DNA from 4 places in the Paenibacillus sp. BR2-3 genome. Region 3 is predicted to be linked to each of the others. Evidence: riboswitches for the same ligand, from Rfam matches in the RefSeq annotation. Region 3 holds a riboswitch; each other region holds the start of a gene.

Region 1 (8,086 bases), 230 kb from region 3:
ACATCTGTTCAACTTCAGTGTATATACGATAATGATAATGGCCACTTCCCTAACCTTCTCCGGTTTTGGGGGAAGCTCCGGTCCGCTGCTGAGCGGACTCCTTCATGCATATGCAATCAGCATGGCCATCTATTTCTCCTTTAACGCCTTACTGATTGCCCTCTTTTATTATATTGTGTTAAAAGCCAGCCTGCTCGATACGTTAAAAGGACTGATGCGGGACACCCTTCTCGCCTACCTGAGCACTCTGGTGTTATCCCTTGTATTGACGATTCTTGTCTATCATAACGGTATTGTCGGATTGGTTCTCTTCCTGTGCCTCAGTGTACTGCTGTCCTATTCGTTCAAACAAATGTTTACGATGTATCGCAGCATTGAGGAGCGGGCGAACAGGGATCAGCGTACGGGTCTCTTCAACCACAGCTATTTCGAGGTCGTGCTGGAAGAGGAAATACGTAAATCTCAAATGAACGGTGCAGCCCTCTCGCTGGCGATGATCGACATTGATGATTTCAAGAAATATAACGATCACTTCGGCCATCTAAAGGGCGACGGACTGATCGTCTTTTTGGCGGAAATGCTGAAGAATGAAACCACGGATTCGGAGATTATCGTATCCCGTTATGGCGGAGAGGAATTTTCGCTGCTGCTGCCTTCGCATGACACCGTTCAAGCCAAGAGTTTCATCGACCGTTTGCGAAAAACCCTCAACAACTCACTCTTTGAAGGTACGGAGATTTTTCCGCAGGGCTGTCTGTCCTTCTCTGCCGGCATTGCCGGCTACCAGCCGGATATTCATGATAAATCAGAGCTGGTGGAGCAGGCGGACCAAGCATTATATTATGCCAAAAAGCAGGGGAAAAACATGGTGCATATCTTCGGCAACCAGTCGCTTCTGGAGCAGGATATCGATTTCAGTCAGGAGGTACGCGACATTGAGCAGCAGCTCAACCTGTTTATGTACAAGGATCTGGAGACATTTAAGCATTCCAAGCGTGTATTCCGGTATGCTATGGATGTCAGCGAGCAGCTTCATCTGGACGCTCTCTCCAAACGGAAATTTACGCTGGGCGCCCTCATCCATGATATCGGCAAGCTCGAAATCCCTTGGGGTATCCTTAATAAGAAGGACAAGCTTGAGCCTGAGGAATGGGAAATGGTCAAATGGCATGTAACCTGGGGCAAAAAAATGGCGCTAACGAATGACAAATTCAAGGATTTGGCACCCTATATTGAACTGCATCATGAAAGATATGACGGTACGGGGTATCCGTACGGCTTTAAAGGTGAAGAAATTCCCCGCTTATGCCGGATGCTGACGATCATCGATTCTTTTGATGCAATGACAACGGAACGTCCATATCAGACTACAAAATCCGTGGATGAAGCGATTGTTGAATTGCGGGCCTGTGCGGGAAGCCAGTTCGATCCTGAACTCACAGAATTTTTCATCCGCTATATTGAATCCCGCGAACTCCGCCCCAAAGTGGCCTCGTTATAGAATACAACTCCTTTACTTCTCGGGTTGTCCTCATTCATTGCACAGACGGCCTCTTTTCTGTTTAAAAGAGAACGATTACGTTTATTAAGCAGAAAGATATGTAAAAGTGATGCCATGCGAGTTCCTCCAGTGATAAAAAATACCATACCGGCTTCTAAAGGTATACGCGGCATTCGATTACCCTGATAATCCCACTTCATTAGCCTTTGTCGGTTTAGAGGATATTTGCTATAATAATAGCAAATATCATGGAGGGGCGTTGTCATCATGTCAGAAAATTTGGGTCAACGCATCCATCAGCTCCGCCTGGATAAGGGCTTATCCCTATCCGAGCTTGCGGACAAGGCAAATGTGGCCAAATCATACCTAAGCAATGTCGAAAGAAACATTCAATCCAACCCTTCTATTCAATTTCTTGAAAAAATCGCCGGTGCGCTTGAAATTTCTATGCAAGATCTTCTCTATGGCGATCTTTCCGAGGATGAGGAAGGGTCTCTTGATGCAGAATGGTTCCGGCTTGTGCAGGAGGCCATGGCTTCCGGCGTAAGCAAAAAGGAGTTTAAGGAATTTCTGGACTATCAAAAATGGCGGATTGATCAGCAGAACTAGCAGAATCCGTAAAAAGTACAGCGGCAGACGCTGTGCTTTTTCGTATGTAGCACCATCATAACCCCTATCTCTTTACATCGCCTGTAAAGACTTCTCACTGAAGAACTGGCGAATCTCCTGGGCATTGATTCCCGCCTTTTTAGCCTTAAGGAGCAAGTAAACCCATTCCAGATCCAGATCTACCTCTTGTAGTTCTACGTTATCCCCCTGGTTGGACATATCCAAAAAATCTCCTCCTAAGATTCTGATTCTGAGTCCCCAGGCAGTCCAGCCATCATAGTAGTATTTCTACCTTAGACCTGTGACTTTGTGTCCCTGACTTTAGGCAGGTTTACCTTTTTCTGGACCCTTTATGTTAAGGGTCTGGCTTCAATTTTGATGAATATGCTCTCTGCAATAACATTATACAGAGATTATAAGAAAAAGTGTGTCGATTTGTGGGAATATTCATTCGTGAAGAGAAGAAAAAGAATGGCCGATTTTGACAAATGCTTGTACCAAACCTTTAATTAAGGGGAATTTGCGGGAAAAAATAGTGTTAGGTGGGCATATACTGTTTAAATTGACTGTAATAAGTTAATACCCCATTCTCAAATTTTGAAACCGCTTTTTTTAGAAATAAAACAGGACAATTGAATCATTTTGATAGGCCTCTAGATTCGATAGATAAAATTTATAATAGTTCTTCTGAACGGCCTCCTGATCTATACCGTTTTGCGAACGGATTGGACGAAAGTATGAATTGATTACGCGCACTTAAAGTAGCACAATAGGAGGGTGGCAATAGCATTAAAATGCTTTATGATTACTGTAGATTGAAAACGCAAACATCGCAGCTCCGAATAGCGTTAAGCATTCAGCGCTACATTTTGGAGTTCATCCGTTAGGAGGATGTATTCATGGCAGCCAAAGAGCCCTATAACGAATCCATTTGGAGTAAGTATTACGGACCCAACTTGGGGTATATTCAAGAGAAGTATGAGCAATTTGCCAATGATCCGGCTTCTGTAGAAAGTAATTACCGTGAACTTTTCACTGTATCCGGCCCTCCCCCCCTGACTCCGGATTCCGAACAAGCTCCGCCGTCCGTAGTTTCAGGAGACCCCGAGTGGCTTAGAAAAGCGGTAAGAGCATCCAAACTGATTGCCAATATTCGTATATATGGCCATATGGCCGCCAATATTGACCCGCTGGATCGCGAGCATAACTCCATGACGAAATGGCTTAATCCGGAAACTTATGAGCTTACCCGGGAGGATCTGATCGCTCTGCCTGCCTCGCTGATTTGGGAGAATGCGCCGGCTGATGTTCTCACTGGATGGGACGCCGTTCACCGGATGCGTCAGGTTTATACACAGACTATAGCTTATGAGTTCGGGCATGTACACGACGAGCAGGAGCTAAGCTGGCTGAACAGTCAGGCCGAATCAACAAGCTCTCCCTCTCCTCTGAATAACACAGAACGCAAGGACCTGCTCAAACGGCTGATACAGGTAGAGCAGTTCGAAACCTTTTTACACAAGACCTTTGTAGGTCAAAAGCGATTCAGCCTGGAGGGCAATGATGCACTGGTTCCCATGCTGGACGAAATCGTACGTGCTGCTGCATATGACGGTGCTGAGCATATATTGATGGGCATGGCCCACCGTGGACGGCTCAACGTGCTTGCTCATATTTTGGGCAAACCCTATGATATTATTTTCTCTGAATTCCATCATTCTCCGAACAAAGAGCTGTTCCCCTCCGAGGGGTCAATGGGTATTAACTATGGCTGGACCGGTGATGTGAAGTACCACCTGGGTGCAGACCGGGCGGTCCGTGAAGGTGAAACCGTGCGAACCCGGCTGACGCTCGCAAATAATCCCAGTCATTTGGAATTCGTCAATCCGGTTGTGGAGGGCTTTACCCGGGCAGCTCAGGAAGACCGCAGTACGCCTGGAATGCCTATATTGAACACGAATAAAGCAATGGCGGTACTGATGCATGGGGATGCCGCTTTTCCGGGCGAAGGTATTGTGGCGGAAACCTTGAACATCGGCAAGCTGAAGGGTTACCAGAATGGCGGAACGATCCATATCATCGTCAACAACCGGATCGGCTTTACAACAGAAAGCGAGGATTCCCGGTCTACCCATTATGCAAGCGATTTGGCTAAGGGGTATGAAATTCCGATTGTGCATGTCAATGCGGATGATCCTGAAGCCTGTGTTGCTGCCGTTCGTCTCGCCAGCGCCTATCGTAATTTGTTCAAGAAAGATTTCGTTATCGATCTGATCGGGTACCGCCGCCACGGACACAATGAAATGGATGATCCGGAAACTACCCAGCCTATCGTTTATGGCAAAGTGCGAAACCATCCGACCGTTCACAACATTTACGCCGGGCGTCTGATCCATGAGAAAGTCACCACCCAAGACGAAGTGAAGGTATTAAATACCGAGGCAGAGAGCATTCTGCAGGAAGCTTATGATAATATGAAAGAAGGCAAACACAAGAACACGGAGAGCAAAACGGCCGTTCCTGTTCAAACCGGAGACTCCGGTTCGCGTTCCACAGCCGTAACCTTAAGCAACCTGCGCGAGATTAACCGCCAATTGCTGACCGTGCCGGATGGCTTTCAGGTCTATCCGAAGCTGCACCGTATTTTGCAGCGCCGCAAGGATGCTTTAAATGAAGGAGAAAAGGTGGATTGGGCGCTGGCGGAAAGCCTCGCATTCGCAACCATTCTTCAGGACGGCACACCGATTCGCATTAGCGGACAGGATTCACAGCGCGGAACCTTTGCACATCGCCATCTCGTCCTGCATGACAGTGAAACGGGAGCGTTATTCTCTCCATTGCACCTGCTGTCCGGATCACAGGCATCGTTTGCAGTATACAACAGCCCGCTGTCCGAAGCATCGGTACTCGGCTATGAGTATGGCTATAACGTCTTCGCGCCCGAGACCTTCGTCATCTGGGAAGCGCAGTACGGCGATTTCGCCAATGCTGCACAGGTTATTTTTGACCAGTTCATTGCCGCTGGACGCGCCAAATGGACGCAGCGCAGCAATCTGGTCATCCTGCTTCCGCACGGCTATGAAGGACAGGGTCCGGAGCATTCCAGCGGCCGGCTGGAGCGTTATTTGCAGCTGTCGGCAGAAGAGAACTGGACTGTGACCAATCTGACCAGCTCGGCGCAATATTTCCATCTGCTGCGCCGTCAGGCGGCATTATGCGGGCAGGGGAACGCTCGTCCTCTGGTTATTATGACACCAAAGAGTCTTATCCGTAATCCGCGCAGCACCTCCGAGGGAGTGGAGCTGGCTGCAGGCCAATTCCAGCGGGTACTGGCAGAACCGCTGCTGGGCCAAAAGCCCGGCGAGGTGAAACGCTTGGTTGTATGCAGCGGCAAGGTTGCCGTTGACCTGCAGACTGAGCTGGAGTCAGCGCGTGATAAGGATTGGTCCTGGCTGCATATTCTCCGGCTGGAGCAGTTGTATCCTTTCCCGGAACGCGAGCTGGCAGCACATCTGGGCAGCTTCACTTCGCTTCAGGAGATCGTATGGGTACAAGAGGAACCGAAGAACATGGGCGCCTGGAGCTACGCTGAACCCCGTCTGCGGGCTATCGCTCCGTCCCACACCAGCGTTCAGTATATTGGCCGTCCCGAGCGTTCCAGCCCGGCAAGCGGATATGCAGATGTTCACAGCTATGAGCAGCGGAGAATTGTCTCGGAAGCCCTGAAGTTAAATTCGCAAGTACAAGCGGCTGTGCCGTCCACCTGAAAGGACGGCGTCACAATAGTGTAAACCATTATGTTTGGGGAGGTAGCGGCCTGTGTCTGAAATCAAAGTACCTGATCTGGGTGAATCCATTTCCGAAGGAACGATCTACAAATGGCTGGTCAAAGAAGGTGACACTGTCGGACAGGGAGATGTACTCGCAGAGCTTGAGACCGATAAGGTCAATCTGGAGATTAGCGCGGAGGAAGATGGCGTCATCTCCTCCATTCTGCGTCAAGCCGGCGAGAATGTAGCTGTCGGCGAAGCCATCGGTGTGATCGGCAGCGGAGCTGCTGCGGGAAGCAGCAAGCCGCAGGCGACAAATGCTGCGGCTGAAAGCGCAGCGGACGCGGCTGCCGGCAGCGCCACGGCTGCACCGGCAGCGGAGAGCGTCAGCGCTGCTGCACCTGCCGCTGCGCCCGAAGGGCCGGGAGCGGGCGACAGCCCCGCTCCCCTGGCTTCGCCGGGCGCAAGGAAGCTGGCACGGGAGCGCGGCATCGAACTCGGCGAGGTAAGCGCCCGTGATCCGATCGGCCGGATTGGCCAGGCCGATGTGAAGGAACATGGCGCAGCAGGGCCGGGGGCCGCTGCGCCAGCGCCGTCCACGCCGCAAGGCAAGGCGGCGGGTGCTTTGCCGGCAGCCGGCAAAGCGCAGCAGCCGGAGGACGGCAAGGCCGTTGAGCGCAAGCGCATGTCGCGCAGACGGCTGACGATTGCCAGCCGCCTGGTGGAAGCGCAGCAGACCGCGGCGATGCTGACCACCTTCAACGAGGTGGATATGACCGCCATCCTCGACATCCGCAAGCGGCGCAAGGACGCCTTCAAGGAGAAGCATGAAGTCGGACTCGGATTCATGTCCTTTTTCACCAAGGCAGTTGTCGGCGCACTCAAAACCTATCCTTTACTTAACGCCGAGATTGACGGCGAGGATCTGCTGATCAAGAAGTTCTATGACATCGGTATTGCTGTCGCTGCCAAGGAAGGACTGGTCGTTCCGGTCGTCCGCGATGCAGACCGGCTTAGCTTCCCGCAAATCGAGCGGCAGATCGGCGAGCTGGCTTCCAAGGCTCGCAACAATACACTCAGCCTGTCCGAGCTGCAGGGCGGTACATTTACGATAACCAACGGCGGGGTATTCGGCTCCCTTTTATCCACACCGATTCTTAATACGCCGCAGGTCGGCATCCTGGGCATGCACAAGATCCAACTCCGCCCGATTGCGCTCGATGAAGAGCGGACTGTCAACCGTCCGATGATGTATATCGCGCTTTCATACGATCACCGGATCGTTGACGGCTCGGAGGCGGTAAGTTTCCTCGTCAAGGTGAAGGAACTGCTGGAAGATCCGGAGGCACTGCTGCTGGAAGGTTAATGCGGCGTTGTTGAATCGTTGCATGGTTTGCAATAAATTAAAAACAAAGAATGACCCATTTCGCTCGAATGAGCAGAAACGGGTCATTCTTGATGGGTTTTATTCAGCATGTTTAAATCTTTTGTACCTTTATCCTGTATAGGTGCAATGCCAATTTGTATAATTCCATTCGTTTTTGGCCGGTAAATTTATACTGCTCCATGTAATGCCTAAGAGAAAAACCGCAATTATGGAACCACTTTCCCCATATCCTGATTACTCAAAAAGACCTTAAGCACGCTCTAGTTGCACTCTGTACATTTATTTGACGCCTAAATCCGATAAATCCTTGGCTAACTGCACTCTGTACAATTAAATCTCGTATAATGTCCATATTTACAAAAATCCCGAAAAATAATTGTATGAAATACATTTAGTCGGCTCATATGGGGCAAACGGAGGATTATAATTGCACTTTCTACAGCTAAAAAGAATTAAAAAAAGGACCCTCTTCAGCAGCAGACATTTCTACTGAAAAGACGGTCCTATGAGAGGAAAACTAACTGCAATAACGGAACAAAGTGGTTACGTAAAACTCTGTCCGAACCAGACCTTAAGCCGTCCGGCCAACAGGGTTCAAGCTCATGCCCTTCTCTACCTTGACCTTTTGCACCGGTGCCTTCAGGGAAAGCGCGATGATGCAGGCCAGCAGGCACAGGAGGCCGATAACGATGAAGGTAGGTTTGAACCCGCCCAGATAAGCGGCAATGAACGAACCGGACAGTGCGCCGATGCCAAAGCCCTGATAGACAATACCATAGTTCTTGTTGTGATTTTTGAGACCGAAGAAGTCGCTGACAA
Region 2 (8,086 bases), 1.2 Mb from region 3:
CAAAATGTGGATTTCAGGCCTGTCTCAGCTGCGTAAGCCGCTTTTGCATCTGGCTACCCAGTTCAACCGCGATATTCCTTGGGATTCCATTGATATGGATTTCATGAATACGAACCAATCCGCTCATGGTGACCGTGAATACGGCTTTATCGGTGCCCGGATGGGTATTGCCCGCAAGGTTGTAGTTGGATATTGGGAAGATGCCAAGGTCAGATCACGGATCAGCGGGTGGATGAATACTTCGGTTGCTTTTAATGAAAGCCAAACGCTGAAAGTAGCAAGATTCGGTGACAACATGCGTTCCGTAGCTGTAACTGAAGGAGATAAGGTTGAAGCTCAGATTAAGCTGGGCTGGACTGTTGACGGATATGGGGTCGGGGATTTGGTGGCACGTGTGGATGCGGTTACTGAAGCTCAGGTAGACGATTTGATGGCAGAATACGCGGAGGCTTATGATTTTGCCCAAGGCGGTGAAGGGGATGGCCCAGTTCGGGAATCTATCCGCTATCAGGCCCGGATCGAGATCGGACTGAGAACCTTCCTAGAAGAAGGCGGTTATACAGCATTCATTACTACTTTCGAAGATTTGCACGGACTCAAGCAGCTTCCGGGTCTTGCAGTACAGCGCCTAATGGAGCAGGGTTATGGGTTTGCGGGTGAAGGCGACTGGAAGACAGCAGCTCTTGTTCGACTAATGAAGATTATTGCCGGCAACAAAGGAACCTCCTTCATGGAAGATTACACCTACCATCTGGACCCGGCTAATGAGCTGGTGCTGGGCTCGCACATGCTGGAAGTTTGTCCGACGATTGCCGTGGATAAGCCAAGACTGGAAGTGCATCCGCTCGGTATCGGGGGCAAGGAAGATCCGGCCCGTATGGTATTCAATGGACGTTCCGGCGCAGCACTTAATGCATCCATTATCGACCTGGGCAACCGATTCCGCCTGCTTGTAAATGAAGTGGAAGCTGTGGAACCGACGGAAGCTATGCCGAACCTGCCGGTAGCGCGTGTGCTCTGGAAAGTGGAGCCAAGTCTTAAAGCGGGTGTGGAAGCATGGATTCTTGCCGGCGGTGCGCATCACACAGGGTTCTCTTATGTAGTAAGCATTGAACAGCTACTCGACTTTGCCGAAATGGTTGGCATCGAATGTGTGGTTATCGATAAGGATACGAACACACGTGCATTCCGCAACGAGCTGCGTCTGAACGATATCGCCTGGAAGCTTGCCTAATCGTATAAATATTTCAGAAGAAACGGGTACCGTCCTCGATCAGGTGCGGTACAGCCGTTTCTTCCTATATGGGGAGGAAGGAATTTTATATGTCCAACATACTGGAGAGAATTCGGGCCGCAGCAGCGGAGATGGATGGGGGGTCAGCCTCTGCCCTTCCGCAAGTGATTGTTGTCGAGTCAGGTGCAGTGAAACTGGTTGTACCGTTTATCTCGGAGAAAGGTTGGCAGGCACCCCTGCTTGTTGCGGATGAACATACGTACAAGGCTGCGGGTGAGAGGGTGAAGCTGGTAAGCGAGAGTTCAGGCATCCCGCTCCAACTAACTCTGATTCTGCCAAATGCGCAGGGTGATGTGATTGCGGACGAAGCCTCGGTGGTGCAGGTTCTTTTGGCCATACAGCATCATAAAAGTGATTCTGTCATTGTGGCAGGTTCAGGGACACTGCATGATATTGCCCGCTATGCAGCATACAGCGCAGGAATCCCGTTCGTATCCGTTCCGACTGCGCCTTCAGTGGACGGTTTTACCTCGAATGGATCGCCGCTTATTATCCGCGGTAACAAGATTACAATTCCTGCAGCCGGTCCGGTGGCTATTTATGCCGATACGGATATTTTGCGGGAAGCACCCGCGGCGATGATTGCTGCCGGGTTCGGAGATATGCTGGGCAAATACACCTCATTGTTCGATTGGAAGTACGGGCGACTGACGGCGGAAGAGCCATACTCAGCTGTGGTAGCAAGCATTACGGAACAAGCGCTGCTCGCTTGTGTAAACCATGCAGAAGAAATCGGCGAGCGGTCCGAACGCGGGATTTCCGTGCTGACAGAGGCCTTGATAGAGTCCGGCCTGGCCATTCTGCTGTTCGGACAATCCCATTCTGCATCGGGGGCGGAGCATCATCTGTCCCACTATTGGGAGATGGAGTACATTCGTACAGGCAGAAGACAGCTGCTTCATGGAGCCAAGGTCGGCGTTGCCTGTGCGGAAATATCAGCCCTGTATCATGAGCTGGCGAATAGTGTGGAGTTGGAGGGCGTCGGGCAAGGGGAGGCCGTGCGCAAAATGATCGGGGAACTTCCGCAGCGTGAGCGGATTCGGGAGCTGCTGCGAACCGTTCACGGGCCGTCAACCATAGTTGAACTCGGGGTAGATCAAGAGCTGCTGCGCAGAAGTCTCGCGGAGGCTCATCTGATCCGCATGAACCGGCATACCTTGCTGCGGGCGCGTAACGAGGGGAAACTGGGCGCTGGAACTAGGGAATCATAAACAATTATTATCAAACAAAAAGACAAACCGCCTCATTTCTACAGGTTTCTACCGTAGGGAGGGGCGGTTTTTAGTTGTGAGAACTACTTATTACCACAAGGGGAGGGGCTTTGTCGTTATTTTATGAAAATACTATGGTAATAATATGTAGAACTGTGTATAATTTTGGAAGCAGCAAGACTTATTGACTATACATAAAGCACTATTAATGGGAAACCAAGTGCTTGAACAAAGGCAAACCCGTACGAAAGTCGGGGACGCAAAGCCACGGGCCTACCGTCATGATCAATCATGACCAGGCAGCCGGGTTACTCAAGAGGCTTGGTTTTTTTGTTGTTATTTTTAAGGGGGAGAAACATGATGAGCGTATCGAGAAAATGGATGGTTGGGTTACTAGTCGCAGGATTAATGGTAGGAGTAATCCCTGTAGTACAGAAGGTATCAGCGGAAACGGTCTATACCTACAAAGACGAATTATCTACGTTTACTGTCGAGGGAAGTAATGTTCAGATGTTCGGGCCTCACGTAGTTTGGCGGTCCAAAGCCGCAAATTATGCGGGGCAAATCTATTACGGGAATAAGGATACTAATACAACAGTTGCAATAACTAAGCACGGTAAACTCACGGATACGCCAGCCGTAGGTGTTAATGGAAATGGAGATCCAATAGTCGTATGGGCGGATAAAAGAGACCTAAGCGGCGGTGCCAGTAATTTTAACTGGGACATTTATAGCTACAATGTCAAAACGCGGACCGAAAAAAAGCTGAATGTAGATGTAGGGGAGCATGTTACCCCTTCCATAGAAGGTGATTATGTGGTCTGGCAGACAAACCCTAAATACGAGATGCATTTATATAACTTGGCAACCGGTATAGTGAAAGACCTGGGATTAGGACGAAACCCGGTGATCCGAAACGGACGTATTGTCTACAAAGGTGGGATGGACGACGATCTATATGAATACGTCATATCATCCGAATCTAGCCATAAAATTCTTGATCTACCTTATACCTCTTACGTGGAGCGCTTTGTATTCAATGGAAAAGAAGTCCTATGGAAGCAGCGTGATCTTGATGGGTACGGAAAGTACACGTACCTAGATCTGGAAGTAAACAATCCCCTGCCGATTGACTTGACGCCACCGGTGGCGCAGAGCAGGAACGAGTATATAGAAATGAGCATTTCGAACGGATCGGCTGTCTGGTTGGAAGCTACCGGGGACAAGGCGACCGTGCGGGGTGCGGATCTACAGACCGGTAATACATATAGTTTGGGTGTTATTAAGTCGTCTCAGTTCATCGGCTTTAATGGAGAAGAGTTTGAGCTAGTTAACGATAACCGTCTGGTTAGCCGGGAAATCGTGAGAAGTGAAGTCAATGCTCCGACAACAGCTGCACCTTTGGCGGAAGGGGAACTTATAGGCCCTAACGGAGGAGTGATGGCAGGTGGAAAATCCATACAGCTCGTGTTCGAACCGGGGACGTTCGGTAAGGATGCAAGAATTGAATTAAACAAAAGCACAACGATTCCAACCATCCAAACTAAAGGTATGACTTGGCTCGGTACCGCATGGAAATGGACTTCTGATATAAAGCTTGTTAAACCTGCTTCGCTCACCTATGAATTAGAGCAATCTCTTGCAACAGCCAATCGTGCCAATCGGACGGGTATTTACCGATATAACGAGGAAACAGGTCAATGGATCTATACCGGCGGAACATTCGATACCTCCTGGCGTACGATCCGAACTCAGGTTCAAGATCCGGGTGTGTACGGAGTGTTTGTTTATGAGCCTTCATTTACTGATATAAAAAGCCACTGGGCGAAGACAGAGGTGGAGGTATTGGCATCCAAATGGATCGTAAACGGTATGAGTATGAATCGATATGAGCCCGGCCAATCCGTTTCGCGTGCCCAATTCGCCAAGATGCTCGTTGAAGCAGCAGGTTTCAATGGACAAACGACGGGAACCGTATCTTTCAAGGATGTACCCGCTGGTCACTGGGCATCGGATGCAATAGAGTACGCAGCTGCGGCGGGTTGGATCAAAGGTTATGAAGGAAGTTTATTTAAGCCGAACGCCTCCATTACTCGTGAGGAGATGATGGTTATGTTGACAAACGCCGCCTCTCTGCGCAAGGAAGAGCAAAGTGAAGTTTTGACCTCTTACTCCGATGCTGGAAAGGTCCATTCATGGTCTAAGTTGTCCGTGCAGGCTGCCCTTAAGAGTGGTCTTGTACAGGGGAATGGTGATCAGTTAAATCTTGGGGCTACATGTACACGAGCTGAAGCCGCAGTTGTTATTTACAGATGGTTAGTGAAGAAAGGGGTGATTTTCAATGGATAATGATAGGCCACAGAAAAGCGTATGGAGAAGGGGGAATCGTCTTGGACTGATAGGGAAATGCATACTAGCATTTCTGATTGTCCTGACCGGATTGCCATTATTGCCGAATCAAGAGCTCCCGAGGGCTTATGCGGAGACCTCGCTTCAGATCAGTCCAATTACCCTCAGTTCAGTATACGGTGGACAGACGCGGGTGAATTTTAGATTCGACGATCCGGATCCAACAGATAACACGCAGGAATCGCATGATACAGTCATCAGTTTAAAACGTAGCGGTTCCACTGTGGCAACGCTGAATTCTAATAGTTATCCTACCGAAACGAGTAACTACTATTATTGGAACGGACTGATAGGCAGCAACCCAGCACCGGAAGGCGACTATCAAATTCAAGTCACGCCAACCCGTTTTCCCAATAACGGCAATTCCGGGAGTGTACAGATTCTCAATCCTAATCCACCGCAGCCCAAAGGCTTGGAGATAATCCGAGACCCGGAAAGCGGCAAGTATATTATCCGCGGCATTGCGGAGATCGGCACCAAGGTAGAGCTTAAGATGAAACTGATTCAGAGGGTTCGCGACAATACGACCTTCGATGACGAAAAAGTGGAGACCCTCGTTACGGGAGTTCCCGTGAAGCCGCGAACCTCATCTTGGGCACTTAACATACCTGCGGATGCTTCCTATTTCACGAATTTTCCGGAACGATCCGATAATCCACCGGCTAAATATATCGGAGAGTGGGAAAAGCAAATAGAGCTTCCGGCTTATAAAATTGCGGAGATTCAAGCCTTTTCTATAAGGGATTTTGATAGTAAACGTTCGACAGGCTCCGAGAAGTTGAATGTGCTTAAATACACTGCTCCTGCATGGGGTATTAACTGGGCCGTCGTAGCCAGCTATTATTATGGTGTAGATGAGAAAGATGCAATCGTACAGATGATCAGTGAAATTGCCAAATTCAACGGCTTCCCGGTCGAGGACTGCAACGATCAGGTCTGTTATGGTCCAATTGATGAGGGAGTTAACCTATGGATTATGAACCCGAAGCATGCAGGTGAAATCGGTCACGAGGATGACGACCGGATTCAAGAGGAGTATGCGAACCGGAACGGACATCCGTTGCCGGCAGCGTTCGATCCAGTCAACTTGGCTACGGGAGATTTTGTTTTCAAGCAGACAAACATCAGCTTACAAGCAGTCATGCCGCTTGACATGTCCCTTACCTATCACAGCCGAGACAAGTATGACGGGGATTTTGGGGTTGGCTGGCATCACTCCTATGAGCGGAAGCTGGAATTCAGAGAAAACGGAGTGCTGTATGTTACATCGCCGGAGGGTGCAAGTTACCGTTTTGACCCGATTGCCGGTGGTAAATATGAAGGGCCGGATGGTTTATACGATACCCTCGTCCGTAATACCGATGGTTCCTATACGCAGCAAACACCGGATAGAATTTCGTATACCTATCGTAAAGATGGTAAGCTGTACCGGATTGAGGATGCGAACGGGAACAGAATTCAGCTGTCCTATCATGGCAGCTTGCTAACTGAGATTGCCACAGATGGTGCGAAGCTTACCCTTACGTACGGATCGGGAGGCAAGATCACCCGGGTAACCGATCACACGGGCCGATTCGCAAGCTATGAATACGATGCTGTAAATCATGACTTAACGGCTATGATTTTGCCGGATAGCGGCAGAATTACCTATACCTACGATGAGAAGCATCGCATGACAGGCATCAAAAACCCGAATGAAACTTCGGAGCTGATTAATGAATACGACGAACAGGACCGGGTTGTGCGGCAGCAGGATTTTGCCGGAGTTTGGGGCGATATGGAGTACATCCCGGATTCCAAGAGGACGGTAACAACTGACGCGCTTGACCGTAAAACGGTATACGAGTTTGATGAGCGATACCGCAAAACATCGGTTACCTATGATGATGGTACGGTTGAAAGGTTCTTATACGACAAGAACGACAACATGATCCGGATGACTGACCGCAATGGTTCAGAATGGGAATACCAGTATGATGGAAGCGGCAATCTGATCCGCGCACAGGATCCGGAAGGCTATCAGACGGAAATCCGGTACAACGTCTTCAATCTTCCGGTAGAGTTCATTGATCCGCTCGGACGCAAAACGGCACTGACCTATGATGGGAAAGGGAATCTGACCTCCATCACCGATGCGCTCGGAGGCGTGTCCAAAGTCACGGTGAACGGCAAGGGAGTTCCGGAGTCAATCATTAACGCCAATGGCGAGCAGACATCGATAGAGAACGACTCGTACGGATTTGCCAGCCTGATTACGGACCCGCTCGGCAATCGGCAGGAACTGGTGCGTGACCCGCTTCACAGGGTTAGCGAGATTGTCGATGCGCTTGGGTACCGTACGAAGCTTCAATACGACCCGAGGGACCGGGTGACGGCACGCATTGATGCGTTAGGACACACGGAGCGGTATGAGTACGATAAGGACAGCAATCTTATCAGTTACACCGATGCTTCCGGTTCCCGAACCTCATATAGTTATTCAAGCTTTGGCATGCTCGCGTCCGAAACCGATGCACTGGGCAACACCACCCGTTACACCTATGATGCGGTGGGGAATAGGATCAAGCAGACGGATGCGGCAGGCTCGGAGACGGTTTATGAGTATGACTCCAGCAATCGGATGGATTCTATTACCGATCCGGAGGGGAGTGTCAGCACTTATGAATACGATGGCAACGGAAATGTAATTCTCGTAAAACAGCCCAATGACGGCAGTGTCCGGATCGAATATGACCGCCGAAATCTGCCGGTGAAGATGACCGATGCGGCAGGCGGCGTATCCACCTTCAGTTATGATGCGGCAGGCCAACTGACCCAAGAGACAGATCAGCTTGGGCACAACGTGCAATACGCCTATGATGCACTGGGACGATTGACTGAGGAAACGGACGCACTAGGCCAAATTACATCGTATGGCTACGACGAAGCTGGCCGATTGACCCGGACGGTGAAGCCGAACGGTGCGGAATGGAAGCTCGATTATGATGCCCGGGGCATGTTGGTCAAAGTAACCGATCCACTGGGGCAAACGTCGACAATGAATCGCGACGAGCTGGGCCAGGTAACCGGATTGACCGATGAAGCCGGCAAAATCACGTCTTATCAATATGACGCGCTTGGCCGGGTAACGAGACTCGTGGACCCGCTGGGACATGCGACGGAGCTAACCTAT
Region 3 (8,086 bases):
TACAAAATCTCCGGTTGGGTAAAAGTCGTGGGCACCGAGGGCGCGGGAACAGGCGCCAATATCTTCATCGTGGGCATTGCCGGCGGATATCCAAATGCAGTGGATACGGCGGGAGAATGGCAATATCTTGATTTTTTCGGTCAAACCGGACCAGAGCAGAGTGAGCTTGGCATAGGCGCAAGCCTTGGCGGATACTCGAGTCTGATTAAAGGCAAGGCATATTTCGATGATTTGTCGGTAGAACAATTGGACGCCGCACCCGTTGATAAGGACATTATCTCGCTGGACAGCGGGGTAACCAATCAGGAGGGGAGCGCTGATCCTGCAGCTGCGCCACATAAAGTGTCACCCGCCAAGCTGCTGCTGCTGTCGTCGTTGTTCACCATTTTTTTCGCCTTCCTCTATACTAGAGCCTTCCGCAGTCAAGGGTTGTTGAATCAGCCTGCGGTTTTCTATTCAAGAGGGTTATATGTTGTTTTCGGAGCCGCCCTTATCCTGCGGATATGGATTGGATTGACCGCACAGGGATATGAGAATGACATGAATACGTTCATAGCCTGGGGTCAGCGTCTGGTTGATTTGGGTCCGGGGAAATTCTATCAGGAAGGTTATTTTGCCGACTATCCTCCAGGGTATCTATACATATTGTATTTGCTTAGTCTTGTACGGGGCATATTCGGCTTTGCGCATGGATCGGCGGGTGAGACATTGCTCTTCAAGCTGCCTGCCATCCTTTCCGATCTGGTGCTTGGATACTTGATTTATCGAGTAGGCCGTAAGAAATTAGGCTCAGGGCTGGCGTTTGGATTAATGCTGCTCTTCTTATTCAACCCGGCGGTGCTCATTAATTCGGCTGCGTGGGGACAAGCGGATTCCTTCTTTTTGATTTTCCTGCTCCTCAGTATCCGCGGGGCTGTAGACAAGGCTTTTGTGCGATCAGCTATTTGGTTCGCTCTTGCGGTAATAATCAAGCCGCAGGCGCTGATTTTCACACCGGTTCTGCTGTTTGCCTTCTATCATCACCGGGCCTGGAAGCAGCTGGCAGTCGGTGCCCTCTACGGGCTTGGCTTGTTCGTTATGTTGGCCGCTCCATTTTTCTGGAACAACGGCGGGATAAGCGAGATTATTCATCTGTACAAAAACACCTTATCCTCTTATCCGTATTCGTCAGTCAACGCGTTTAACCTTTATGCACTGACGGACCCCTTGTGGTCCTCCCTGGACCTGACATGGCTGGGAATAACCTATCGTATATGGGGCTTTATCTTTATTCTGACGGCGGTAGCGTTGGCAGCACTCTATTCTTTTAAAAGAGACCGCCTGAATCTGTCCAAATCCTACTTTATCGGAATGGTCTTAATTGTGGTTGTGTTTGTGCTGGGAACCAAAATGCATGAGCGTTATCTCTTCCCGGTCCTGATTCTCTGTCTATTCAGTTTTATAGAAAGCAGGGACCGCCGTTTCCTGACCTTGTTCCTGGGATTCAGCTTGACCCAGTATCTCAATGTCGGCTACACGCTGGCCCATCTGAATGCCGGCATTAATCCGGGATCGGATGGAATTGTGCTGACAACGGCCATCGCCAATCTCGGGCTCCTGTTATATATGCTCTGCATTGGATACCATGTGTATATCAAGAAAGTGACGAAGCCTCTTCTCCCGCCGTACACAGCGGCAGAAAAAAGTGCCGGGGATATGAAGATCATAGAAGACATCCGGCCGTTTGCGGAAAGTGGACACGGGTTCCGGCTGAAGCTTCAGCGCAAGGACTGGATATGGATGGCTGCGATCACAGCCGTTTATGCCGCACTGGCTTTATTTCATTTAGGTTCATCCAAATCACCGGAAACACTTTGGGAGCCGGCCACCCACGGCGAGAGCTTTTACGTAGATTTGGGTGAGAGCAAGCCATTGGAGCGCGTGAACCTATTCGGAGGTGTGGGAACAGGCAAGTTTAAGCTGGAATTCGGCCAATCCCCGGATGCGTGGAATAACCAGGTCGATGTAGACGAGGAAGTCGGCAATGTATTCGTGTGGAAAAGCCAACCCCTGAACGTCACTGCCCGCTACGTGAAGCTTACAGTGAATTCACCGGGATTTTCGCTGTATGAGATGGCTTTTTACGAGCAGGGAGGCGGAAGAACTCCGCTTCCGGTTGCCGGTGTGACTCCCGAGCCCGGAGCCGTTCCCAAACACGGAACCCCGGCCCATTTATTTGATGAGCAATCCATGATTCCGGAGTATTCCGGGTTCATGAATGGAACCTATTTCGACGAAATTTATCATGCGCGTACGGCTTATGAGTATGCACACGGCATTGTACCTTACGAGAATACGCATCCACCGCTCGGCAAGCTGCTCATAGCTGTAGGGATGGAGCTTTTCGGTGTAAATCCCTTCGGGTGGCGGATTATCGGCACGCTGTTCGGTATTGCCATGCTGCCGCTTATCTATATGATGGCTTTTCGTTTATTCAGTAAAAGCAGATACGCCGCCCTTGCAGCGGGATTATTCGCACTTGATTTCATGCATTTCACCCAGACCCGGATTTCAACCATAGATGTGTACGGCGTCTTTTTCATCATGTTAATGTTCTACTTCATGCAGCGCTATTTCACACTTAATTTCTACCTCGTTCCCCTAAGGAAAACGCTGGTGCCGCTGTTCTGGTCAGGACTATTCTTCGGCATCGGAGTTGCTTCCAAGTGGATCGTGCTGTATGGTGGTGCAGGGCTGGCGATTATGCTGGCACTGGTATTATTCGAGCGTTATAGGCAGTACCGGGCGGCGGGACGTGTTCTGGCCGAAGGGAAGCTGGGTGATCTGGAACTGAGAAATGCCAGTCAGAAGGCCGTTAAATCCTTTTGGAAGAATACGATTCTTACCTTGTTAAGCTGCATTGTATTCTTTGTGCTAATTCCTATCCTCATATACAGCCTTTCCTTTATTCCGGTCCTGACAGTAACGCCTGAAGGATTTACGGTAAAAGGTTTGATTGATGCCCAGATCAATATGTATGACTATCACAGCCAGCTTGTAGCTACCCATCCTTTTTCTTCATCCTGGTGGCAGTGGCCGTTTATGAAGAGACCTGTCTGGTTCTTTAGTGGCGGAGAAGGCCTCCCGGAGGGTCAGGTGAGCAGTATTGTGACTATGGGCAACCCGCTGATTTGGTGGACAGGGATTTTCACTATGCTGGCTGCTCTATGGCTGACGGTCAAACGCAAGGACAAAAATCTGTACATGATCTGGATTGCCTTCTTCTCACAATACGTGCCCTGGATGCTTGTCCCGCGCGAGACGTTCCTTTACCATTATTTTGCCATGGTGCCGTTTCTGATTCTTGGTATTGTTTATGTGATGAAGCTCCTGGACAGCAGGTCTCCAAAAGCCCGTTTTGTACGTTATATTTTTGTGGCGGCTGCGGCGCTGCTCTTTATCGGATTCTATCCGGTGCTGTCGGGTATGGTGGTCAGAGGGGATTACGTAACGAACATCCTGCGCTGGTTCCCTACCTGGGTTTTTTAAAATTATAAATAGTTAACTATGCTTGAGGAGGAACGTAATGAAGGCCAGATACAGCGTAATTATTCCTATGTTCAATGAGGAAGAAGTTGTTGCCCATACGTACGATCGATTGAAAAAAGTAATGGACGGCTGCGGTGAACCCTATGAGCTTCTATTCGTTAATGATGGGAGCCGTGACCGTACCGTAGAAATCATGCGGGAAATCAGCAGCCGCGACGAGAATGTGAAGCTGATTGATTTCTCCCGTAACTTCGGACATCAGGTAGCTATAACCGCAGGCATGGATTATTCGGAAGGCCAGGCGGTTGTTGTCATTGATGCCGACCTTCAGGACCCGCCGGAGGTAATATTACAGATGATTGCGAAGTGGAAGGAAGGTTATGAGGTCGTGTATGCGAAGCGGCTGAAGCGCCATGGAGAGACTCTTTTCAAAAAAGTGACGGCAAAACTCTTCTACCGGCTTCTAAGCAGCATGACGAGCGTGGATATTCCAACAGATACAGGGGACTTCCGCCTGATTGACCGGAAAGTGTGTAATGTTCTTAGAGGATTAAAGGAGAAAAACCGTTACGTCCGGGGACTGGTGAGCTGGGTGGGCTTCCGCCAGACGGCGGTCGAATACGTGCGTGAGGAGCGTTTTGCCGGGGAGACAAAATATCCGCTAAAAAAAATGATCCGCTTTGCGCTTGACGGAATCACCTCTTTTTCACATAAGCCGCTGAAGATCGCGTCCTATATTGGTTTCTTTCTTTCCTTAACCAGTTTTATTTACCTGTTCTTTGTATTGTTTCAGAGGCTGTTCACATCATGGACCGTTCCGGGCTGGACTTCAATAGTAGGTGTCAATTTGCTATTTAACGGCATTGTGCTTATGCTGCTTGGGATCATTGGTGAATACATCGGCCGGATTTACGACGAATCCAAAGACAGACCGCTCTATATTGTGCGTGAGACGGCGGGGTACCGTAATGGAGAATTTGAGGATGACCGGAAGGACGATATTTATGCCCGATAAAAGCCTCCGCACCGGATTCATTCAATTTCTGAAGTTCAATGCGGTCGGCCTGCTCAACACGCTGATTGATTTTGCTGTATTTACACTGCTGCACTCCATAGGGATGCTCTATCCGGTGGCTCAGGTCATTTCCTACAGTGCAGGTACGGCCAACAGCTTTATTCTTAACAAAAAAGTGACCTTTCGGGATCGGGAACGTGTCAGTCAGGAAGGGTTCGACCGGACGCAGCTGCTGAAATTTATTGCGCTGAATCTGGCCGTGCTGGGAATCTCGCTGCTGCTTATGCGTCTTTTGACAGATCAGCTCGGGGTTCAAGTTTTGATGGCTAAAGTTATGGTTACGTTTATTACAGTAATTATTAACTTCTTCGGAAGCCGGAAATGGGTTTTTTGAAAGGATAGTATGAGCTTATGAATAGAAGGGAGTGCGAATTATGCGTAAGTTTTCCTATCTGCTTATACTTGGCGGTATTTTGATCTTGCTCTATCCGAAGGCTAATGAGTGGTATAACGATTGGCAGCAAAGCCAGCTGTTGAAAGACGCGGAACAGAGCTACAATGATAGTGCAAATCCCACGGCTGATGCTGATCTGGAAAGCAGATATGCCAAGGTTGCTCAGTTGCTTGCGGATGAATCGGCTCTGGACGAGCAAGCCCAGACTGCAGGGGACAGTCCAACCGCAGCCGGGCCGGAAATGGGCGATAACGTTATTGCACTCCTTGAAATTAATAAAATAAACCTGAAGCTGCCTGTGCTGGAGGGGGCTACGAAAGCCAATATGAAGCATGCCGCCGCACATATGCAGGAAACAACCCCCCTCGGTCAGATCGGCAATGCAGCTATAGCTGCACACAGGGCCAGAACGACCGGAAGATTATTCAACAGATTGAATGAAGTAGCCATTGGAGACATTATTACTGTAAAAACAAAGAACCAAGTCTATGAGTACGAGGTTTATGATATTTCAGTGGTGGAGCCAACCGACGTTTCTGTTCTGAACGGCAACAATAAAGATAAGATTCTTACCCTTATAACATGTGATCCGCTCGTAAATCCGACACATCGGCTTATAGTGCATGCCAAATTGTCCTGAAAGATATGATAAATTTGAACTATCATAATTTTAATAATATGAAAATAAATCTATCTACTTTACTATTGAGTAATTGCGAAAATATGGTAATATATTAACTATAAAAGCTAAGCACGATAACGGCAAACCTATTGAAAAGTAGGGACGCAAAGCTAAAGGGCCTTCCCGTAAGGATGGCAGCCAGCTACCGAATGAAGGGCTTTTTTTTGTTTGTTCAAGTCTATTTCTATCAGACTCTACTAAATAGTACAAAGATAGAGCTTATACGATAATAGCAAACCTGACGAAAGTTAGGGACGCAAAGCTAAAGGGCCTTCCCGTAAGGATGGCAGCCAGCTACCGAAAGGAGTTTTATCCTTGAAAAAGGTTTATTTTATGTTATTAACGCTATTTGTAGTGGCCACTTCTGTTCAGGTGACTACAGCAGATGCTGCAACTACCGATTCCAGTTGGTTGAATACCTCGAAGCTTACGGAGGGTGTAATCGGAATTGAATACGAAGTGCCGAAAGACAAACGCACCAAGCTGATGATTACTAAGGACAATAATAGCTACACCTATAATCTGTTCTCTTCTCAACAAAATGAACGTTTTCCACTTCAACAAGGAAATGGTTCCTATAAGGTTACTGTTCTTGAGAACACTACGGGTAACAAATACAGAACGGTCTACTCTGCAATGGTACAGTTGTCCTTAAGCAACACTAATGTTGTATATCTGAATTCCGTTCAGAATATTAAATGGAGTTCCTCGGATAAAGCCATTCAAAGAGCTCAACTGCTGACACAAGGAAAGAAAACAGATGAAGAGAAAGTGAAAGCCATCTATAACTACATCGTTAAGAACGTGCAGTATGATTATGGTTTAGCGAGTTCAGTATCCAGTGATTACATCCCTAATATAGATAATACTCTTACGGACAAAAAAGGTATTTGTTACGATTATTCCTCCTTATTTGCCGCAATGCTTCGCAGTGTAGATATTCCAACCAAACTGGTTATGGGGAACACGAGCTATGTCAGTCAGTATCATGCCTGGAATGAAGTGCTGTTGAATGGCAAATGGGTAACCATTGACACGACTGTAGACGCTGGATTGATCAAGAACAAGAAAACTGCAACGCTGATCAAAAGCTCGAATAAATACACGACTGCTAAAGTTTATTAATACTTGTTGAAATTTAACTCAATTAATGGACAACCTGCTTAATAATTAAGCAGGTTGTTTTTATTTTGCTGATAGGGTTGCTTTTACCCCTGAGGATGGGGTATTATAAGTAAGCGTTGTTGGAGAAGAAATAAGCGAAGTGATTAGCGAAATAAGTTATTTCGAAAAAAAAGCTTGCACTCCTCAATACAATGTGATATATTATAAGAGTTGCTGGTGAGGCATTAATGACCGACAACGAGAACTTGATCTTTGAAAACTGAACAACGAGTGAGTGGGATTTTATGAAAGTGAAATCCAAAAATGAGAATGTAAATTCTCGTCAGATGTTTCAAAATGAGCTATCGCTCTTTCTAAATACCAATTTGGAGAGTTTGATCCTGGCTCAGGACGAACGCTGGCGGCATGCCTAATACATGCAAGTCGAGCGGAGTTTTATTGGGAGCTTGCTTTCAATAGGATTTAGCGGCGGACGGGTGAGTAACACGTAGGCAACCTGCCCCTTAGCCTGGGATAACTACCGGAAACGGTAGCTAATACCGGATAATTTCTTTGTTCTCCTGAAGAGAGAATGAAAGACGGAGCAATCTGTCACTGAGGGATGGGCCTGCGGCGCATTAGCTAGTTGGTGAGGTAACGGCTCACCAAGGCGACGATGCGTAGCCGACCTGAGAGGGTGAACGGCCACACTGGGACTGAGACACGGCCCAGACTCCTACGGGAGGCAGCAGTAGGGAATCTTCCGCAATGGGCGAAAGCCTGACGGAGCAATGCCGCGTGAGTGATGAAGGTTTTCGGATCGTAAAGCTCTGTTGCCAGGGAAGAACGTCTCATAGAGTAACTGCTATGAGAGTGACGGTACCTGAGAAGAAAGCCCCGGCTAACTACGTGCCAGCAGCCGCGGTAATACGTAGGGGGCAAGCGTTGTCCGGAATTATTGGGCGTAAAGCGCGCGCAGGCGGCTATTTAAGTCTGGTGTTTAAACCTTGGGCTCAACCTGAGGTCGCACTGGAAACTGGGTGGCTTGAGTACAGAAGAGGAAAGTGGAATTCCACGTGTAGCGGTGAAATGCGTAGATATGTGGAGGAACACCAGTGGCGAAGGCGACTTTCTGGGCTGTAACTGACGCTGAGGCGCGAAAGCGTGGGGAGCAAACAGGATTAGATACCCTGGTAGTCCACGCCGTAAACGATGAGTGCTAGGTGTTAGGGGTTTCGATACCCTTGGTGCCGAAGTTAACACAGTAAGCACTCCGCCTGGGGAGTACGGTCGCAAGACTGAA
Region 4 (8,086 bases), 1.7 Mb from region 3:
GAGGAAGTTATCCTTCTGTAGACGTTATAGTCACCAGAAAAATAGGGGGGTGTCCCAAAAGCCATGTAAATGGCTAGGGACACCCTCGTTGTTTTTGGAGTAGGATTACGGTCTTGGTTTATTGTGGACGCTCCGCGAACGGACCGTTGTTCCAATCGCTGTGCTCTCCAGATTTTATTTATTTCCCTTAACGGTAAAAATCCGGAGACCAAGGCGACCGCTGCCGCTTTTCCACAATCGTTCCGTCCTCTCCGCTGCTTTGAGCAGAAAAAGTTTCGACAATCTCCTTCTAAAATCACAAAAAATGAAACCGTCCTTTGGTAAAATGGAAGTACCACCAACCATCCTAAAAGGAGCAATTTCTCTGTACATTCTATATCCCATAGCCTTTGTACACTCGGCTTTCAGGGGACAACCATGACAGCCGGTACTGCGGTAATGGCGTTGCCGGAGTTCATATCCACTATCTAATTGTTTTCTTACTCTCATAGCAAAAATGAAGCGTTGTTCCGGCCGCACACGTCCACGTATCTTCGACTTCGTTGTACGTCCAGTTCTCCATCTTTCCAATGTTTTCTTTCCATGTCTTGCTCTTTTCTTTGTGGTAGTTGCCGTATTTAACCACGGCCTTGATCTCTTCGCTTTCCAAGTAGGATTCTCCCGAATGGCTTTGGCGATTTGCCGGGAGGAATAGATGCGCTGGGTGTAGACGTAGATCATGACTTTGGTGAGCATTTTGGGATGGTAGCTATCGCGGCCGCCGCCGGGGTAGGCTGCGTCAAAGATGGTATCGTCCAGTCGATTTACGGCGGCGTTAACGACACGAACGAGGTGATGGGGTGGAAGATCTTCTTCTAAATCCATTGGCAGGTAAAGTTGGTCTATGGTATATAGAATGTACAGAGAAATTGCTCCTTTTAGGATGGTTGGTGGTACTTCCATTTTACCAAAGGACGGTTTCTTTTTTTGTGATTTTAAAGAGGATTGTCGAAACTTTTTCTGCTTAAAGCAGCGGAGAGGACGGAACGATTGTGGAAAAGCGGTAGCGGTCGCCTTTGTCCCCGGATTTTCACCGCTAAGGAGAATAAATAAAATCTGGGGACAACAGCGATTGGAACAACGGTCCGTTCGCGGAGCGTCCACAGCAAGCGTCAATGTACATCCTACTCGAAAAACAACGGGGATACCCAAAGCCATTTATATGGCTTATGGGACACCCCCTATTTTTATACCACTTTAAAGATTTATGATTTATGTCAATTCTTACAATAGACCTCGGCTCCCAAAAACACCTATAATATTACAATAGTCAACATAATTAAGGGGGATCTGTTTGTTATGGCCTGGATGAACAAGCTTGCGTTAAAAGAAAGAATCATTGCCGGATGTTTTATGGTTGCCGCGTTGTTCGCTGTTCCTGTTTTGATTGCATTTTTGATTATAGGTAAAGCATTTGCAGGAATTATCCTGGTAGCTTTACTTGGCGGTCTCACATACCCTCTTTCCCGCTACATTGAGAGAACGCTTACATCATCCTTTGACGACATTTCCAATATCTCGCACACGATCGCGAAAGGAGACTTTACTTCCAGAGCTGATGAGACAGGCTCTATGGGCGATATAAGCCGCTCGTTCAACAGTATGATTGATAAACTCAAGAAAATCCTTACAGAAGCCTCACAGATTACCCGCCAGGTAACGGATGCAAGCCGCGGGATAGAGAATAAGAATCAGGATTTGAAAATTGTAATGGCTCAAGTCGCTTCATCCTCCAATGAACTGGCTCTCGGAGCGAATGAAATATCCGTTGATATTGCCGATATGGCGGAATCTATAAAAGACATAGAGACTAAAGTATCCAACTACACAAGTTCAACGAAAGAAATGAACAAACGTTCAATACATACGCTGGATCTGGTTGAAAAAGGCAGACATTCTGTAGATACCCAAGCTGCCGGAATGCGGAAAAATATCGATGCTACCGAAAAAGTAGCGCAGACCATCGAGGCCCTCTCCCAAAATGCCAAAGGCATAACGATGATTACAAAGACGATTACAGAGATTGCCGAGCAGACCAACCTCCTCTCGCTGAATGCTTCCATAGAAGCGGCACGGGCCGGGGAACATGGACGAGGCTTTGCCGTCGTTGCCCAGGAGGTTCGTAAGCTTGCTGAAGAATCTACCGCCTCCACGAAAGAAGTGTTCGGTCTCGTAAGGAGTATCGAGAATGATATCAAGCAAGCCATTGAGAATATCTCCATCAATGAAGAAGTCGTGCAAATACAAAATGAGATGATTGTTGAAACCGCCCAGATTTTTGCCCAGATTGTACAAAGTGTTCAGTATATAACCGAGCAAATTTCTTCGTTCTCTGCAGAAAGCGACAGCATGCTGGAGAGTGCGCAGAAAATCTCCGGCGCTATTCAAAATATTTCAGCAATCACTGAGCAAACTGCTGCCGGAACCGAGGAAGTTTCAGCGGCAATGAACGAACAAATTCATGCGCTTCAAGCGGTAGCCGATGAAACTGAAATTATGACCCGTTCCGTACTTCAACTGCAAAAGACTATCCATGTCTTTAAGTTTTAAATAGAATCTAATTTTCCTAATTTATTCACATTCTTCGTCAAATTTCGAGCTATTATGTATAATTTTATTGACAAAGGTGCTCGAGGAATATATTGTAAAGGAAAATTATTCTTCTTTGAAATTCACAAATTTATATGGGCAAAATTCTCGAAAGAGAATGACGCAAAGCCATGGATCTACAGCCTCGGTAATTAATGGGGTCATGACTGCCAGGTTGCTGAAAAACCAGAATGACTGGATTATTTATGCGGTCTCTACGGCGATTTGTGCTACCAACCTGTGCTCTGTATTTGAGCACAGGTTTTATTTTTTTAATTTTATAGGTCTGACGATTTCTATTCGATGGATCGATAATTTAATCTACATAAATTCACTTGTGAGGTGTAACTTTTGAAGACAGTCGCAGATTACATGGCAGAAGCACTACGTAACCTCGGAGTAACCCATGCCTTTGGAATCATAGGTAAATCTATTTGTCCTGCAGCTTTAAAGATGGTGGATTATGGAATTGAGTTTATCCCTGGGAGACATGAATCAAGCTCCGGGTTCGAAGCCTCCGGTTACGCTCTAAAAACCGGAAATCTCGGAGTAGCTTTTGGTACCTCTGGCCCAGGAGGCACTAATTTGCTCACCGCAGCAGCGCATGCTAAAGCTAATAACTTACCTGTCTTATTCATTACCGGTCACCAGTCCATTAAAGAACTAGGAATTCCACAATGCCAGGATTCGTCCTCTTATCTTGCTGATCTGGCAGAGATGTTCAGACCTGCTACATTGTTTAGTAAGCTTGTTGAACGCGGCGACCACTTCGGCACCATTTTTAATCATGCGATTTCAATTGCACTGAGCGGCAAGCGTGGACCTGTTCATCTTTGTTTACCTTTTGATGTTCAGACGGAACGGCTTGAAGAATGCAATATTATTATCCCGGAGCGGGAATTCCTCGTAAGTTTTGCTAACATTGATCGTGTAATTTCGGCCATTAATAACTCCATTAATCCCTTAATTATTGCCGGTAAAGGTGTTAATCGGTCTGAAGCCCATGTGGAGCTGATTCAATTAGCTGAAATCTTTAATATTCCTATCGTGACCTCGCCTGGAGGTAAAGGAGCTATTCCTTGGGATCACCCGTTGTATCACGGTCCGATCGGTGTCGGGGGATGCAAACACGGTGAAGATCTACTGAACCATAGTGATTTATATATCGTTCTGGGATCACGGTTAAGCGATATGACCATCTGTAATCTGGGGCGGGAGAATCATCCGGCGACATTGATTCAGTTTGACAGCGATCCTACCTTTGTCGGAAAAATATTAACCTCCAAGACCATACAGGTAACCGGAGATCTTCGCCAAAACCTGAGGCTGTATATCAATAATATTAATCCTGACACTGTTACTAAACGCGAAACCGTGCCTGTAGATTATACGGAAGAGCTCCCTGTCCTCCCCAAGCTCTCACTGGCATCGGTACTAAGCACTATGAGTGATCTAATCCCTTATAATAATACAGTGTTCGTCGACGATGGAAGTCACGGTTTCAATGCTGTCAAATGGTACAAGGTGAAGAAACCAGGCAGCCTGGTTTTTGATGCTTACTTTGCTTGCATGGGCAATGCGATCGGCATGGCCATTGGAGCCAAGGTGGCCTCACCCGCTGAAACGATTTTCTGCATCACAGGCGACGGCTGCTTTATGATGCTGGGGACAGAGATTAATACAGCCGTGTGTAAAGATATCCCTGTCATCTTTATCGTTGTGAATAATATGCAACTGGATATGGCGCTAAAAGGTATGGAGAAAACTACAGGCCGAAATGATGGGACTATATTCGAAGTACCTATGGATGTTGTAAAATTCGCTGAATCATTGGGCGCTACCGGCTTTAAGTGTGAGACTGCAGAACAATTTGCTTCAGCAATTAGAGAAGCTGTCGCTTTGAATGCTGTGGCCGTCATCGAATTGTTAACTGACCGTGACGAAGTCCCCCCAACCGCACACCGTACACTAAATCTCTAGAGGAGGTACATATGAGCGACAATGTTATGAATGGCCTGGACCACTTTTCTAATCTTTCCGGAGACTATGGCGCTAAAGCCTTGGCTCCGATTAAAGAGCATTTTCCCGATCTGGCTGAATATATAATGGGAAACGCCTATGGTGATATTTTTCAGCGCAACACCATCGGCAATGACTGGAAGGAAATCGCGGTCATCTCTTCCTTAATTACAATGGGACAGTTTGACCAACTGGGAGTTCACTATATCATGGCGCTTCGTGTCGGGATCACTATTGAACAAATCAAAGGCACGTTATTGCATTTAGTCCCTTGTGTAGGAGCACCAAGAGTGATTAGTGCTTTTAATGTCCTACTCTCTACACTTGATGAAATCCAATAAATCTTTCACGACATTTTAATACATTTTTCGACTTTTACATTGCATATTTGAGAAATATATGAAATAATAGAGTTAAAATATCCCAAAAATAAAAGGTTAATGTCGAAAATTGACGTTAATAAATAGTTTTAGCGGATATAAAGATTGGCATGCTTTAAAACAATTAACAATGGGAGAGATGCACAAATGGGGAAATTTAATTTAAAGACGGATTCAGCTAACAAGGTAATGAATATCGAGCTGGAAGGTACTTTCTCAGAAGAGGACGGCACAAAATCCATTCAGGCCTATAAACAAACAATTAGTCCTATCAATCCTGCCGACTACGAACTCCTAATTGATTGCAGAAAACTTAATGTAACCTCAGCTGATGTTGTTCCTCTGCTTGAAGGGTGCTTCATCATGTTTAAAAGCGACGGTTTCGTAAAAGTAAAACTCACACTTGAGAATAATCCTATCCTTAAAATGCAGCTGTCCCGACTGGGTCGTAAGGCTGGAATTGAGAATTTAGAGATCATTTCTACGGTAAGTGTCTAGTCCATTAATGCGGGTTTTAGGTTAAGCATGCTCGTAATTTTAGGAGGAATTATATGGCTGGGATTCGTATTAAGGACATCGATATTTATCATCCAAGCAACAAGATTGGGAACGACTTTTTCATTCAGCATTTTGATGAAAAGGGTATTGATATCCGTGGACTTTTGACGGCCTTAGGTCGTGAAACCCGCTACAGCATTGACAATGAGGACGAGAACTCCCTGACAATGGCTTTTGAGGCCGCCAGCAATGTTTTGGAGAAAACCGGACTTTCCGGAGAAGATATCGACCTTATCGCCTATGCGACTCAAACTCCTGAATATATCTTTCCTACGAACTCATTAATGATCCACCGATTAATTAACGGCGCATCCCATGCGATATGTATCGACAGTAACGCCAACTGTGCCGGAATGACGGCTTCAATTGAACAGGTTAGCCGCCAAATGATTGCAAATCCCAGAATCCGGCGCGCTCTGGTCATCGGTTCCGATCACGTTGCACCTCATGCCGACAAGAATGATCCCGTTTATTATGCTAACTTCGGTGATGCTGCTGCGGCAGTCATTTTGGAACGTGATGAGAATTCGACAGGGTTCATTGATTCTATTTACCAGACAGACACTTGTGTCTATGGTAATTCCTTGTTTCCTGCTGAAGGCTTGGCTAAGCTGGGCAAGACAGGAGTGAACACCGGGGAGTTCAATGTTAAGTTTATTCCCTTCGATGATTCAATCTGTGTTGGTGCTGCATCTGAATCTATCCAAACCCTGCTGTCGAACAATGATATTGCACCAGAATCTATTAAAGCAGCCTGTTTCTCACAGCTGTCACTTCCTAATATTCTTGCCGTTTCCGAAAAAGTCGGCATCGATAAAGATGCAGCAGTATACATAGGTGATGAGTTTGGATATACCTCCACCAGCAGCCCTTTTATTGCCCTTCACAAAGCTGTGACCACCGGAAAAATTGAACGTGGTGATAAAGTATTGTTTTGGACGGTTGGTGCCGGCTGGCAAAATGTAGCTTTCGTTATGGAGTATTAAGTGAACTAAAAGGAGGTGTCCCATAAGCCATGAAAATGGCAGATGGGACACCTCCTCTTGCTTTTGAGAAACTCTTTCCAAGCTCCTAGTGCTTCTCCCAGCCCATTGTACGCGAGACTGCGTCCTGCCAGGCGTGGTAGCGGCGTTCGCGTTCCTCCTTCTCCATGAGGGGAACAAACACCTTCTCCGACTTGTTGAAGCTTAGCAGCTGCTCTCTGGTCCAGATGCCGGAGGTTAAGCCGGCTAGAAGAGCCGCACCAAGTGCAGTCGTTTCGGAGTATGTCGTCCGGGTAACCTCGCTGCCCAGAATGTCGGCCTGGAACTGCATCAGCAGATCGTTGCGAACGGCTCCTCCGTCCACTCTCAGCTCGGTAAGCGGCATTCCGGCGTCTTTTTCCATAGCTCCGATAACATCCCGCGTTTGAAAAGCCAGCGATTCCAGGGTTGCGCGCACCAAATGTCCTGCAGTGGTTCCACGGGTTAAGCCAAATATCGCGCCTCTGGCATACATATCCCAGTAAGGTGCGCCTAGCCCGGTAAAGGCTGGTACGACCACAACCCCTTCACTGTCTTCGACCTCTTTCGCCTTTTGCTCAGAACACGCCGGTGCTTCGATCAGTCCAAGCCCCTCCTGCAGCCACTGTACGGCCGCACCTGCCACGAACACACTTCCCTCTAGCGCATAATACATTTCATCCCCAAATCCCCACGCAACCGTTGTCAGCAGACCGTGCCGTGATACCACAGCTTCACTTCCGGTATTCATGAGTATAAAACAACCGGTGCCGTATGTATTTTTGGCACTGCCCGCTTCAAGGCAGGTATGGCCGAACAGGGCAGCCTGCTGGTCGCCGAGCACTGAGGTGATCGGAATATCAGCACCGAACCACTGGGACTGTGCCATGCCGAACTCTCCTCCCGACATCTTGATCTCCGGTAATATGGAGCGCGGAATATTTAATTCAGCCAGCAGAGTATCGTCCCAGGTCCGCAAATGCAGGTTAAACAGCATCGTGCGGGAGGCATTCGTTACATCTGTAGCGTGGATTTCTCCTCCGGTAAGCTTCCAAATTAACCAGCTGTCGATCGTTCCGGCAAGCAGCTCACCCTTTTCTGCCCGCTCCCGGGCCCCTTCCACATGATCCAGAATCCATGAGATTTTAGTGGCGGAGAAATAGGCATCGATGACAAGTCCGGTTTTGCTTGCGATTTCCTCCTTGAGCCCCTTCCCTTTCAGCACCTCGCATAACCCTGCGGTCCGCCGGTCCTGCCATACAATCGCCGGATAAATGGGCTTGCCGGTGGCTTTATCCCAGACCAATGCCGTTTCACGCTGGTTGGTTATTCCGATAGCTGCAATCTGGTTCGGCTGAATATTGCTTCTTTCAATAGCATCCCTTGCCGCAGCCAGCTGGGTCTCCCAAATTTGCTCCGGGTCATGCTCCACCCAGCCGGGACGGGGAAAAGATTGCGAGATGTCATACTGTCCCTGGGAGATCATACGCGCTTCCCGGT

The links. A riboswitch is a leader RNA that binds a small molecule or an ion and turns the genes downstream of it on or off. The one in region 3 is predicted to bind cyclic di-GMP.
Region 1: linked by a shared signal. The riboswitch ahead of PaeBR_RS01720 (anti-repressor SinI family protein) and the one ahead of PaeBR_RS02875 (transglutaminase-like domain-containing protein) in region 3 are both predicted to bind cyclic di-GMP.
Region 2: linked by a shared signal. The riboswitch ahead of PaeBR_RS08640 (S-layer homology domain-containing protein) and the one ahead of PaeBR_RS02875 (transglutaminase-like domain-containing protein) in region 3 are both predicted to bind cyclic di-GMP.
Region 4: linked by a shared signal. The riboswitch ahead of PaeBR_RS10630 (thiamine pyrophosphate-binding protein) and the one ahead of PaeBR_RS02875 (transglutaminase-like domain-containing protein) in region 3 are both predicted to bind cyclic di-GMP.

The regions. Positions count from the first base shown of each region.
Region 1 is NZ_CP126311.1:350,827-358,912, reverse strand. It holds gene PaeBR_RS01730 (diguanylate cyclase) at 1-1,501, shown strand, start outside; gene PaeBR_RS01725 (helix-turn-helix domain-containing protein) at 1,769-2,110, shown strand; gene PaeBR_RS01720 (anti-repressor SinI family protein) at 2,183-2,329, opposite strand; cyclic di-GMP riboswitch class I at 2,369-2,456, opposite strand; gene PaeBR_RS01715 (2-oxoglutarate dehydrogenase E1 component) at 3,010-5,877, shown strand; gene odhB (2-oxoglutarate dehydrogenase complex dihydrolipoyllysine-residue succinyltransferase) at 5,930-7,246, shown strand; gene PaeBR_RS01705 (OFA family MFS transporter) at 7,839-8,086, opposite strand, start outside.
Region 2 is NZ_CP126311.1:1,831,276-1,839,361, forward strand. It holds gene araA (L-arabinose isomerase) at 1-1,234, shown strand, start outside; gene PaeBR_RS08635 (sn-glycerol-1-phosphate dehydrogenase) at 1,324-2,505, shown strand; cyclic di-GMP riboswitch class I at 2,729-2,821, shown strand; gene PaeBR_RS08640 (S-layer homology domain-containing protein) at 2,866-4,854, shown strand; gene PaeBR_RS08645 (DUF6531 domain-containing protein) at 4,847-8,086, shown strand, end outside.
Region 3 is NZ_CP126311.1:581,385-589,470, forward strand. It holds gene PaeBR_RS02855 (glycosyltransferase family 39 protein) at 1-3,528, shown strand, start outside; gene PaeBR_RS02860 (glycosyltransferase family 2 protein) at 3,566-4,543, shown strand; gene PaeBR_RS02865 (GtrA family protein) at 4,533-4,937, shown strand; gene PaeBR_RS02870 (class D sortase) at 4,978-5,637, shown strand; cyclic di-GMP riboswitch class I at 5,749-5,829, shown strand; cyclic di-GMP riboswitch class I at 5,901-5,981, shown strand; gene PaeBR_RS02875 (transglutaminase-like domain-containing protein) at 5,995-6,804, shown strand; rRNA gene PaeBR_RS02880 (16S ribosomal RNA) at 7,167-8,086, shown strand, end outside.
Region 4 is NZ_CP126311.1:2,233,544-2,241,629, reverse strand. It holds gene serA (phosphoglycerate dehydrogenase) at 1-21, shown strand, start outside; gene PaeBR_RS10645 (hypothetical protein) at 175-720, opposite strand; gene PaeBR_RS10640 (hypothetical protein) at 679-858, shown strand; gene PaeBR_RS10635 (methyl-accepting chemotaxis protein) at 1,339-2,589, shown strand; cyclic di-GMP riboswitch class I at 2,717-2,811, shown strand; gene PaeBR_RS10630 (thiamine pyrophosphate-binding protein) at 2,980-4,608, shown strand; gene PaeBR_RS10625 (carboxymuconolactone decarboxylase family protein) at 4,620-4,988, shown strand; gene PaeBR_RS10620 (hypothetical protein) at 5,175-5,525, shown strand; gene PaeBR_RS10615 (ketoacyl-ACP synthase III) at 5,579-6,571, shown strand; gene glpK (glycerol kinase GlpK) at 6,657-8,086, opposite strand, start outside.